DNA from 2 places in the Echinicola vietnamensis DSM 17526 genome. Region 2 is predicted to be linked to the other one. Evidence: riboswitches for the same ligand, from Rfam matches in the RefSeq annotation. Region 2 holds a riboswitch; the other holds the start of a gene.
The links. A riboswitch is a leader RNA that binds a small molecule or an ion and turns the genes downstream of it on or off. The one in region 2 is predicted to bind thiamine pyrophosphate.
Positions count from the first base shown of each region.

Region 1: it holds a riboswitch for thiamine pyrophosphate, as region 2 does, so the genes downstream of both, thiM (hydroxyethylthiazole kinase) here and thiS (sulfur carrier protein ThiS) in region 2, are expected to answer to the same signal.

Region 1 covers NC_019904.1:235,284-241,371, reverse strand. The annotation lists gene ECHVI_RS01090 (FtsB family cell division protein) at 1-277, shown strand, start outside; gene ECHVI_RS01085 (hypothetical protein) at 258-830, shown strand; gene epsC (serine O-acetyltransferase EpsC) at 846-1,688, shown strand; gene cysM (cysteine synthase CysM) at 1,692-2,570, shown strand; gene ECHVI_RS01070 (LLM class flavin-dependent oxidoreductase) at 3,103-4,128, shown strand; TPP riboswitch at 4,231-4,325, shown strand; gene thiM (hydroxyethylthiazole kinase) at 4,553-5,353, shown strand; gene thiE (thiamine phosphate synthase) at 5,346-5,984, shown strand; gene thiD (bifunctional hydroxymethylpyrimidine kinase/phosphomethylpyrimidine kinase) at 5,981-6,088, shown strand, end outside.
Region 2 covers NC_019904.1:4,224,325-4,230,412, reverse strand. The annotation lists gene ECHVI_RS17370 (alkaline phosphatase family protein) at 850-2,106, shown strand; TPP riboswitch at 2,307-2,406, shown strand; gene thiS (sulfur carrier protein ThiS) at 2,460-2,666, shown strand; gene thiC (phosphomethylpyrimidine synthase ThiC) at 2,753-4,624, shown strand; gene ECHVI_RS17355 (thiamine phosphate synthase) at 4,624-5,217, shown strand; gene ECHVI_RS17350 (thiamine phosphate synthase) at 5,217-5,864, shown strand; gene ECHVI_RS17345 (thiazole synthase) at 5,845-6,088, shown strand, end outside.

The DNA.
Region 1 (6,088 bases), 1.6 Mb from region 2:
CCTTAAATACACCAAAAACTTCTATTTTATCTTCACGGTACTTTTTGTGACCTGGATGGTATTTATTGATAATAATGATATCATCAGCCAGATAAAGCTACAGGCTAAACTCAATAGTTTGGAAGACCAAAAGGAATTCTATTTGGAGCGAAAGGAAAAAATTAAGGCTGAAAGAGAAGAATTGCTTAGTAATTATGAACTTTTGGAGAAGTTTGCCCGTGAAAGATACTTAATGAAGAAAAAAACTGAAGATCTGTATGTTATCGTTGACGAGTAAATTCAGGGCATTGCCCCTTTTGGTGGTACTTTTCTTATTTTTAGGAACGGTAGATGTATTTGCGCAGCGGGAATTTTATCAAGAAGAGGAAGCGCCTGTTCCGTTGAGCGAGCGTTTGTATTTCGGAGGTAACCTGGGGCTGCAATTTGGGTATGTGACTTATGTGGAAGTGTCTCCACTGGTAGGGGTAATGATTACGGATCGTTATTCCGCAGGGCTGGGCATTACCTATCAATACCTGAAGTATAAAGACTTTGGAGAATCCTCCAATGTTTATGGCGGCAGGATCTTTAACCGTTATAATATCCTCCCTAATCTTTTTGCCCATGCAGAGTATGAAAACCTTAGTGTAGAAGCATATAAGCAAGATGATTTTGGGAGAATTGTTTCAGAGCGGGAGTGGGTTCCCGGTTTGTTTCTTGGAGGCGGATATTTTGTGCCTTTCGGTCGAAGGGGCGGAATGAATTTCACCCTCTTGTACAATGTTCTTTATGACAACCAAAACCTTATTTATACTGAACCATATGTGATCAGACTGGGTTTTGTTTTATAACTGCTAACGATTACGATGGAATACAGAAAATCATTTATAAAGAAAATTCACGATTCCCACAAACAATGCCCTGGATGTCCCTCGCCAAGGAAGGTACAGGAGTTTTTTGAAGGTGTTCTGGGGGTGCTTTTTCCGGAATATGCCGTTAAGATTCTTAAAGATACCCAAGAGATAGAGGATAAGCTCAAGTATTATGAGGTCCAATTGCAAGGGATCTTGGGCAAAAACAAAAGGTTGATTGATGAAGAAAGTGAGGCGGTGGCAGCAGCTTTTTTTGATCGGCTTTCTGATGTTTACGATGCCATTCACGAGGATATTCAGGCGATGTTTGAAGGAGATCCTGCGGCCAAGTCCACTACCGAGGTAATCAGGAGTTATCCCGGGTTTTACGCCATCGCCGCCTACCGGATCGCGCATTTGCTTCAAGAGCAAGGAGTATCCCTTATCCCTCGGATGATTACGGAGTTTGCCCATAGTAAGACAGGGATTGATATTCATCCTGGGGCAAGCATAGGACGCTTTTTTTGCATTGACCATGGTACGGGCGTGGTGATCGGTGAGACCACCAAAATCGGCGATCATGTGAAACTTTACCAAGGGGTTACGTTGGGTGCATTGAGTGTCAATAAGGAAGATGCCGATATTCAGCGTCATCCCACCATAGGAGATCATGTGGTCATTTATGCCGGAGCGACAATTTTGGGTGGAAAAACGGTCATAGGACCAGAAAGTGTCATTGGGGGAAATGTATGGCTGACCAAGAGCATCCCCGCAAAAAGTAAAATCTATTATCAGACCAAAATGTATGATGCCAGTGCAGAGACCACTGACATGTATGTTTTCAAAAATGACGCCTAACAGATGAAATTATTTGAGTTGATCGGCAATACACCGCTTGTCGAACTTGAGCATATTCCTACCAACCCCAACGTCAAAATCTACTGTAAGCTGGAGGGGCAAAACCCTGGAGGCAGTGTGAAAGACCGTGCTGCCTATAGCATGATCAAGAGGGCCATGGACCGCGGAGATCTCAAACAAGGTGACCGGGTAGTCGAAGCCACCAGTGGCAATACAGGCATAGCCCTTGCCATGATCGCCAAAGTCCTTGGTGTGGAGATGACCTTGATCATGCCAGACAATTCAACTCGGGAGCGGGTCGTGTCGATGGAGGCATATGGGGCGAAAGTCATCTTGACTCCTGCTGCCAAAACGATTGAATACTCCAGGACATTGGCGGAGGAAATGGCCAAGAACGAGGGATATTATATCCTCAACCAGTTTGCCAATCCAGATAATTATCAAGCGCATTATGAGGGGACAGGTCCGGAAATCATGCGCGACACCAATGGGGAAATCACGCATTTCGTGTCGGCGATGGGCACTACAGGGACCATTATGGGGGTTTCCAGGTACCTCAAAGAACAAAAGCCAGCTGTTCAAATTGTCGGAACCCAACCGACAGATGGTTCCAGCATTCCGGGGATCAGGAGGTGGTCGCCCGAGTTTTTGCCCAAGATTTATGATGCTTCCCGGGTGGATCAAATCATCGATGTGAGTCAGGAGGAAGCTACTGAGATGACCCGGAGAATGGCCAAAGAAGAAGGAATTCTTGCCGGGATGAGCAGTGGAGGAGCCTTGCATGCTGCGGTGAAGCTAGCCGAGTCACTCGATTCAGGGGTGATTGTTTGTATCACCTGTGACCGTGGTGACCGGTATTTGAGTTCGGATTTGTTTGGGTGATTTTTCCTTTGTGCATTACAAATGCACTCCTCGGTGGATATGTGGATCAGATTGTTGCTACTGTGCTGGGGGCGGTTGTGATTGTTGAACCTTACTTCCTGAGTTATGAAAAGCAGCTTTATTTCATTCCTGTCGATAGCAATAATTGATACCTGTAGAATAGTATTGTCTCTATTCGTAGGGATATTCTTTATAATGAATTGGGGTGTGATGACGGGTAGTAATGAAGGTCTTACAGTGGAATATAATTTATTTGGGCATGAATTTTTTACTGAAGAAGGAGATACATTTTACCATCTTATGTTTTTTTAAGTTCCTGTTTTTCTTGTATTCCTATCCTTTATAGTGTTGACTTATGTAAAAAAATCATTACTAGAAATAATGCGCTGACATGAAAATCGCATGTCTTTCCCAGATAACAAAGTCATTAAAACCGGAACGGCCGTTTAGACCGTTCCGTTTTTTTTTATTCAGCTGTAGAGAACGATTTTTGTATTATTCCAGTTGGTAATAAAACGAAATGATAGGTAAGATGAAACAAAGTAAACCACTGGATGAGGTAGCCTTTTCCGTACTGGATCTGGCTATTATCAAGGAGCAGCATGATGCAGCTGATGCATTCGAAAGGAGCTTAGACCTGGCTAAGCATACCGAGAAATGGGGATATAAACGGTTTTGGTTGGCAGAGCATCACAATATGGTCAGTGTCGGCAGTTCAGCGACAGCGGTGTTGATCGGACATATAGCAGGAGGTACCCGACACATCCGTGTAGGTTCAGGTGGGATCATGCTGCCAAACCACGCACCATTGATGGTAGCAGAGCAATTTGGCACTTTGGCGTCTCTCTATCCTGATCGGATAGACCTTGGCTTGGGCCGGGCACCGGGCACGGATCAGACCACGGCCAGGGCATTGAGAAGAGACCGGTTGGAAACCGTAGAGGAATTTCCACGAGATTTGGAGGAGTTACAGCTTTACCTTTCTGATGACAATATAGATGGTAAGGTAAGGGCCATTCCGGGAGAAGGACTGGATATTCCCATTTACCTTTTGGGAAGTAGCATGAGCAGTGCTAGGCTCGCTGCTAAAAAAGGATTGCCATATGCCTTTGCCAGCCATTTTGCCCCCGCCCAGTTTTTGGATGCCATTCGCTATTACCGAGAGCATTTCGAGCCTTCTGAATATTTGAAAAGCCCCTATGTGATTTCCTGTGTCAATGTGATTGCTGCCGAAACAGATGAAAAGGCCCATCAGATGGCCACTTCATTTTATCAAATGGCCTTGGGGATCGTACGAAGGAAATCCTATCCATTACGACCTCCGGTGGATACCATGGAGGGGATTTGGACAGAAGCTGAAGCAGCAGCCATCAACCAGATGATGGCTTGTAGTTTTGTGGGCGATGCTACCTCTGTACGGGGGGAATTGGAGCATTTTCAGGAAATCACCCAAGTGGATGAAATCATGGTCTGTTCACATATTTATGATCATGGCGAGCGGCTAAGATCCTATGAATTGGCGGCTTCGTGTTTTAAAAAGAAATTGGTCACACCGTGATGAATGGATGACCGTGTGGGAAGTTGATTTCACCCTAGGATGTATTAAAACTTCACACGACTAACTTTGCGGCATGGGATTAAAATCGTAATTTCACCATAATACAAACTTTAGGGGTGTCCCTGCATGGGGCTGAGATAATACCCTTCGAACCTGAAGCGGGTAGTACCGACGGAGGAAAAAGTTACCTTTTCTTGCAGGCTTTTGCCTGTGCAGTTTGCAGGTTCCCTAAAGTTTTTTAACCCGCTTTATGCATTTGGAATCGTTATGAGAGCTGAAACTACAATAAAATCAGGCTGTTTGGAGATGGAATCATAGCATCGCTATGGTGAGATCGAAAACAGCAGCGAAGCGATTGATTTTGAAGTGGTTTCAGGTCGCAATAGATAGGCTAATGCACAATGCGGGTTTATAAGCTGAGGATATGAAGGAATCTGTAATAAACAATCTGAAAACACTGAGAGAAAAAGGCCCTTTGGTACAGAGCATTACCAATTATGTGGTCATGAACAATACGGCCAATGCGCTATTGGCTGTAGGCGCCTCTCCGATCATGGCTCATGCCAAGCTGGAGATGGCGGACATGGTCAAAATCGTTCATGCATTAGTGGTCAATATCGGTACATTGGATGAGTTTTGGGTGGATAGCATGTTGCTGGCAGCCAAAGAAGCCAATGAGCGAAACACCCCTTGGGTCCTGGATCCGGTGGGAGCTGGTGCCACCCCCTATCGAAACGAGACCTTGACGAGGCTGTTGACTTTTAAACCGACCATTATTCGAGGAAATGCTTCCGAAATCATGGCTTTGGCCAAAGCAAATGTGCAGACAAAGGGAGTGGACAGTACCCATTCTTCTGATGAGGCATTGGCATATGGCAAGCAACTTTCCAAAGAAACGGCAGCCGTCGTATGCATATCTGGAGAGACGGACTATATCATTGATGGGGAGAGGCTGACCAAAGTCAAGAACGGCCATGCATTGATGGGGAAAGTTACGGGAATGGGCTGCACCGCCACTGCGCTGATAGCAGCTTTTGCGGGCATTACCAGCGATCCCTATTTGGCCACGGTCGCGGGGATGACCACTATGGGCTTGGCCGGAGAAATAGCCGCCCGAAAAGCAGAAGGTCCCGGGACACTCCAGCTGTACCTATACGATGCACTTTACCATCTCAAAGAAAGTGAAGTGAAGCAATGGGCAAAACTGGAAGAAAGCCATGCATAAGATTTCTTTTCCCTACAGGCTGTATTTGGTGACCGATCAGCAGGCCTGTTTGGGCAGGGATTTTTTTTGGGTGCTCGAAGAGGCCTTGAAGGGTGGAGTGGAGCTGGTCCAATTACGAGAAAAAAGCCTTTCCAAGGAAGCTTTTCTTACCAAGGCTTTGAGGGTAAAATCCCTTTGTGATCGGTATGAAGTTCCTCTGATCATCAATGATAGTTTGGAAGTGGCGAAGGAGACCTCTTCTTATGGTGTCCATATAGGGCAGTCTGATAGCAGTATGAAGTCTGCCAAAGACTTTTTAGGGAGCCGTTTTCCGGTAGGTTTGTCCTTGGAACGAATGGATGAACTTACGGCTGATAGGACTGAGTTGGCATGGTATTACGGGGTGAGCCCTGTTTTTTCAACCCCGACAAAACCTGATACACGCTACGAATGGGGCCTAAGTGGCCTACAAAAGCTTCGCAAAGCCACTTCGAAACCCTTAGTGGCCATTGGCAATATAAACGAAAGCAATGCGGGTGCGGTCATGAAAGCAGGGGCAGATTGCTTGGCAGTGGTATCTGCGATCTGCAGTGCAGCACATCCAGCAAAAGCAGCAGAAGCATTTCGGAATGAAATAGAAAAAGCAACATGAACGATAAAATCAAAACCTATTTGCCTGTCCTGACCATTGCTGGCTCAGACAGCGGTGGCGGAGCAGGGATCCAAGCAGACCTCAAGACATTTTCTGCTTTGGGG
Region 2 (6,088 bases):
AAAATTTCACACCGTTTAGTGATGGTTTTCCTCTATACGCACGAATGGGTTTTAGCGGGAAGTCGTTGGGAATAGGCCGATCAATGCGGCTAAAACGGAAAACGTTGAATGGGTTAATTTACCATGGGCTTCACCCATGGCTATGAATGTGCCGCCCCTTTTGAGGCTAACTTTCGGGTTACAACATACACCATACCACGGATCTGCAACGCCCTAAGCATCCTATCTGAGTTTATCAGGGTTCATGCGTGGCCAAATAGCAACCAAAGGTGGCGAAGAACATATTTACCCATCGAAATAGGTGTTCCCCATCTTTTCTGCTTGATCCGGGAAATGCGGCTAAAACAAAAATGTTGGATGGGCAAATTTACCATGGGCTTCACCCATGACTATGAATGTGCCGCCCCTTTTGAGGCTAACTTTCGGGTTACAACATACACCATACCACGGATCTGCAACGCCTTAAGCATCCTATCTGAGTTTATCAGGGTTCATGCGTGGCCAAATAGCAACCAAAGGTGGCGAAGAACATATTTACCCATCGAAATAGGTGTTCCCCATCTTTTCTGCTTGATCCGGGAAATGCGACTAAAACAGAAATGTTGGATGGGCAAATTTACCATCGGTTTCACCCATGACTATGGATGTGCCGCCACTTTGGGGCAAGCTTTCGAGTGTATATCATACATAATGCTAGCCCCAAAACACCTTATATTTAACACATACTTTACGATAAACGTAGGCACCATCCATCAACTAAAAGCTCCAATACTGGATAATTTAACGCTAAATTGATCTAAAATCCTATGGATTGGATTATTTTTGAGCTTTAAAACAATATTACTGCGCATGAGGTTATTTTTCGTCACGGTCTTATCGATGTTAACCATTTTCGAAGGATTTGGTCAAGGGCAACCGGCATCTTACGTGCTATTAATCTCCTTGGATGGCTATCGTCATGATTATACCGAGCGGTTTCATCCACCACATATAGAAGCGTTCATTTCGGAAGGAACAGCTGCCACCTCGATGATTCCTTCCTTTCCAACCAAAACCTTTCCTAATCACTACACCATCGCTACGGGTATGAGACCTGGTAATCATGGATTGGTGGACAATACTTTTTTTAGTCCTGAGAAAGATAAAATGTACCGCATCAGTGATCGCTCGGTCGTACAGGATGGAAGTTGGTATGGCGGTACTCCCATTTGGGTCCAGGCAGAAAAAAATGGCCTCACATCAGCCAGTTATTTCTTTGTCGGCTCTGAAGCTGCCATTCAGGGGATTCGTCCAAGTTATTACTATGACTATGACGGCACCGTTCCCAATGCAGAACGGATAGATCAGGTCCTGAAATGGTTAGAACTTCCTGAAGCGGAGCGGCCAAAGATGATTACCTTGTATTTTTCTGACATGGACGATACAGGACATAAATATGGTCCTGATAACGACGAGAAGTTAGAAGAGGCCCTGCTAAAGTTGGATCGTGAATTGGGAACGTTGTTTGAAGGTGTAAAAAAAACGGGGCTTCCTGTAAATATCATCATTGTTTCCGATCACGGAATGGCCAATGTGACCAAAGACCGGCTGATCGATATAGAAAAGCTCTTGGCACCTTTTCCATTGGAATATTACAATAATGGAGCTTTGGCCCATTTGCATTTGCAGGACCCAAAGGACAAGAAAAGGCTCAAACGATCCCTTCGAGAGTTAGAAGATCACTTTACTGTCGTAGATCCACTGACCAAGGGCCATTATGGATCGTCCATTGAGTACCCGTCAAGGGTTGGGGATCTATTGCTTATTCCGGATCCTGAACATTACCTTGTGGCTACGTCGGGATTCATCAAATACCAAAATCGAGGGGCAATGTATGATACCAAAACCTTTGGCGAGCACGGATTTGATCCGAAGTGGAAGGACATGCATGCCATTTTTTATGCCAATGGTCCCTCCATCAAGTCAGGATTGACCGTTAATTCCTTCGAGAACATCCATGTTTACCCGCTGCTCTGCACCTTACTCCAACTTCCCATTCCAGCGCACATTGATGGGGATAAACGGGTATTGGAGCATATTTTAAAGGAGAATACTACCGAAAAATAATCTGTTATTGGCACCATTTTCGGCGGCTTTATAGTAGGAGCTGGTTCCGTCATGACATGCGGCTAGAAACCCTGATTTGTGGCCTGAAAATTTTTCCCTGGAATATAATTTAGGGCTTAGTCCATGAAAATAGCCTAAAAGAAAGAAATTTTACCAATAGCTTTTGAAATTCCCACATCATGTTACCTTTGTAACCACGTACAAGACTTTAGGGGTGTTCCGATAATCTATCGGGGCTGAGACATACCCTCTGAACCTGATCCCGGTAATGCGGGCGAAGGGAAAAGTGAAGCGTCCTTCCGAGCGATTATCTTCATTCCTGAAGTTTTTTTATCACAAAAAATTAAATTCTTATGAATTTTATCCTTAACGGTGAGCCTTTTGAGCTTACAGAGGGGAATTTGTCATTGTCAGGAATGCTCCAACAACAACAGATTGATGCCACCCGTGGGATGGCCTTGGCAGTCAATGACCAAGTGATTCCCAAATCCGAATGGGACCATTACCAAGTCTCTGAAAACGACAAGATCCTTATTATCAAAGCCACCCAAGGCGGATAAGCTTTTTGGATCTTTGTCGATCGAGACTGGTTCCTCCAGGTTCTCATCTTACCCTTTCCAACTTTCCAACCTTACAAAGAATTACCATGAAAACGCTCAGTCAAGAAAACATTGAATCTTACATTACCACAGATCCTTTTCCTAATTCAAAGAAAGTATATGTATCGGGCACCTTGCATCCCATAAAGGTGGCCATGCGTGAAATCGCGCTGCATGATACCGTATCACACTTGGACCGTCATGAGACGGTAGAAAAAAATCCACCTGTAACGGTTTATGACACCAGTGGTCCCTATACTGATCCAGCGGCAGAGATAGATGTAAAAAAAGGGCTTCCCAGGCTCCGCGAAGAGTGGATCACCAATACGGGAGATGTGGAACAGCTAGATCAACTCACTTCAGCATACGGTCAGCGAAGACTGGCCAATCCCGCATTGGATAAGTTGCGGTTTGACCTGGTGAAAATGCCTTATCGTGCCAAATCAGGAAACAATGTAAGCCAGATGCATTATGCCAAAAAAGGCATCATCACTCCAGAGATGGAATACATTGCCATTCGTGAAAACCAACGCATCGCAGAACAGCAAGAACTCACCAAACAGCATCCTGGCCAAAATTATGGTGCCAATACGCCTAAAGGAATGATTACACCGGAATTTGTTCGGGATGAAGTGGCAATGGGCAGGGCAGTTATTCCGGCCAATATCAACCACCCCGAAGCAGAGCCCATGATTATCGGGCGAAATTTCTTGGTTAAGATCAATGCCAATATCGGAAACTCGGCGATAGGCTCCAGTATTGAAGAAGAAGTAGAAAAGGCCGTTTGGGCGTGCCGATGGGGAGCAGATACGATCATGGACCTTTCCACCGGAAAGAATATTCACGAAACCCGTGAATGGATTCTTCGCAATAGCCCCGTTCCCATTGGGACGGTACCCATTTACCAAGCGTTGGAAAAAGTCAACGGCAAGGCAGAAGACCTGACGTGGGAACTGTTTCGGGACACCCTGATCGAGCAGGCAGAACAAGGCGTGGATTATTTCACCATTCATGCCGGAGTATTGCTCCGTTACGTTCCCATGACCGCCAAAAGGGTGACAGGAATTGTTTCCAGGGGAGGTTCCATTATGGCCAAATGGTGCTTGGCCCACCACAAAGAAAATTTCCTTTACACCCATTTTGAGGAAATCTGTGAAATTATGAAAGCGTATAACGTCACCTTTTCACTCGGGGATGGTTTACGCCCAGGATCCATTGCGGATGCCAATGATCCGGCCCAATTTGCAGAACTTGAAACGTTGGGTGAATTGACGAAAATTGCTTGGAAACATGACGTACAGACCATTATCGAAGGCCCCGGCCATATTCCGATGCATATGATCAAAGAGAACATGGATAAGCAGTTGGTAGCCTGTGGGGAAGCGCCTTTCTATACCTTGGGACCATTGACGACGGATATTGCCCCCGGTTATGACCACATCACTTCAGGAATTGGTGCGGCGATGATCGGATGGTACGGTTGTGCGATGCTGTGTTATGTTACCCCTAAGGAACATTTGGGCTTGCCAGAGAAAAAGGATGTCAAAGACGGCGTCATCACCTATAAAATCGCTGCCCATGCAGCAGATTTGGCAAAGGGACACCCTGGAGCCCAATACCGTGATGATGCCCTCAGCAAGGCCCGTTTTGAATTCCGCTGGGAAGACCAGTTTAACCTTTCCCTAGACCCGGACACCGCAAGGTCATTCCATGATGAGACACTTCCTGCAGATGGTGCCAAAATAGCCCATTTCTGTAGCATGTGTGGCCCCAATTTCTGCAGTATGAAAATCACCCAAGATGTAAGGGATTATGCTGACAAGAATGGACTGAATGATCAAGAAGCCATCGAAGAAGGGATGCAAAAGAAAGCACAGGAGTTCTCCGATAAAGGTGGTGAAATCTATCTAAATCAATAATGGAGCTGGTCGTCATCAGTTCACCGAAAAGCGAAAATGATGAAATCGAAACCATGGTCCAGCTTTTGGACCATGGTCTTTACCGTCTCCATCTACGAAAGCCGGACTGGTCAAAAGACCAAGTAGAAGCGCTCATTGCGCAGATTCCTGTCGCTTACTACCCGAAAATATCCCTTCACGAGCACCACGAGCTCATCGAAGCACTCGGACTAGGAGGGAGGCACTTTAAAAGTGACCAAACAGTGCATGCTGGTTCCGGCGTTGGGAGTAAATCCTTTCATGATCTCGCAGCAATGGAAGACGATATCAACCACTCCTTAGATTATGGATTTATAGGTCCCGTTTTTGACAGTATTTCGAAGCCGGGTTACCGACAGCAATTTACAGTAGAAAAAATCGGCGACTGGATCGCAAACCATAAACGACAGCTATCCTTTCGACTATTTGCGCTGGGCGGGATCATTCCAAAACATCTTCCTGATTTAAAATTGGCCGGTTTTGATGGAGCGGCATTGCTTGGAGGGGTGTGGAATGGTACAGATACCCAAGAACGATTAAACCGGTTTTTAACCTATAAAAATATACCCCTATAATGACCAAAATCAATTCATTACATTACATCACACCTAATCTCGACCATCCAAAGGACTATTTGGATGCCATCCAATCGTATTGCGAAGCAGGAGGAAAATGGGTGCAACTAAGGATGAAGGCATTTCCAAAGGCCGTGATTTTGAGAACTGCCTTTGGTGCCAAAGAGATCTGTCAAAGATATGGCTGTTCATTGATCATTAATGATCATCCTGAGATCGCCCATAAATCGGGAGCAGACGGTGTGCATGTCGGGAAGAAAGACAAATCCGCCAAAGATATCCGAGAATGCTATGGCGACCGGTTGCTCATTGGCGCTACTGCAAATACCCTGGATGATATCTTGGTCGCGGCACCAGTGGCAGATTATATTGGTTTAGGACCGCTGCGCTACACTAGCACGAAAAAAGATTTAAGTCCTATACTGGGAATAGATGGTTATCAGAAGATTATACCAAAATCAAAAAACATATTCCCGCACTTGCCTATCATTGCCATAGGAGGAATAATCCAGGATGACCTTCCTGCTTTAAAAGCAGCTCGGCTTGACGGTGTGGCCATCAGTGGCCTTCTCCAAAAGAGTAGTACCCCTCAAATATTAATTGAAGAAATCAAAAATACATTCGCCTATGTTGACCATTGCCAATAAAACCTTCACCTCAAGGCTATTTACTGGAACAGGAAAGTTTCCTACTTATCCCTCCATGCAAGAAGCCTTGGAAATTTCCGAATCAGAGCTGGTAACCGTGGCCCTAAGAAGAGTGGACATCAAGGACAAAGCGGACGATATGCTGGCCCACTTATCGCATCCAAGGATCAATTTGCTGCCAAACACTTCTGGTGTTCGCACCGCAAAGGAGGCCGTATTTGCTG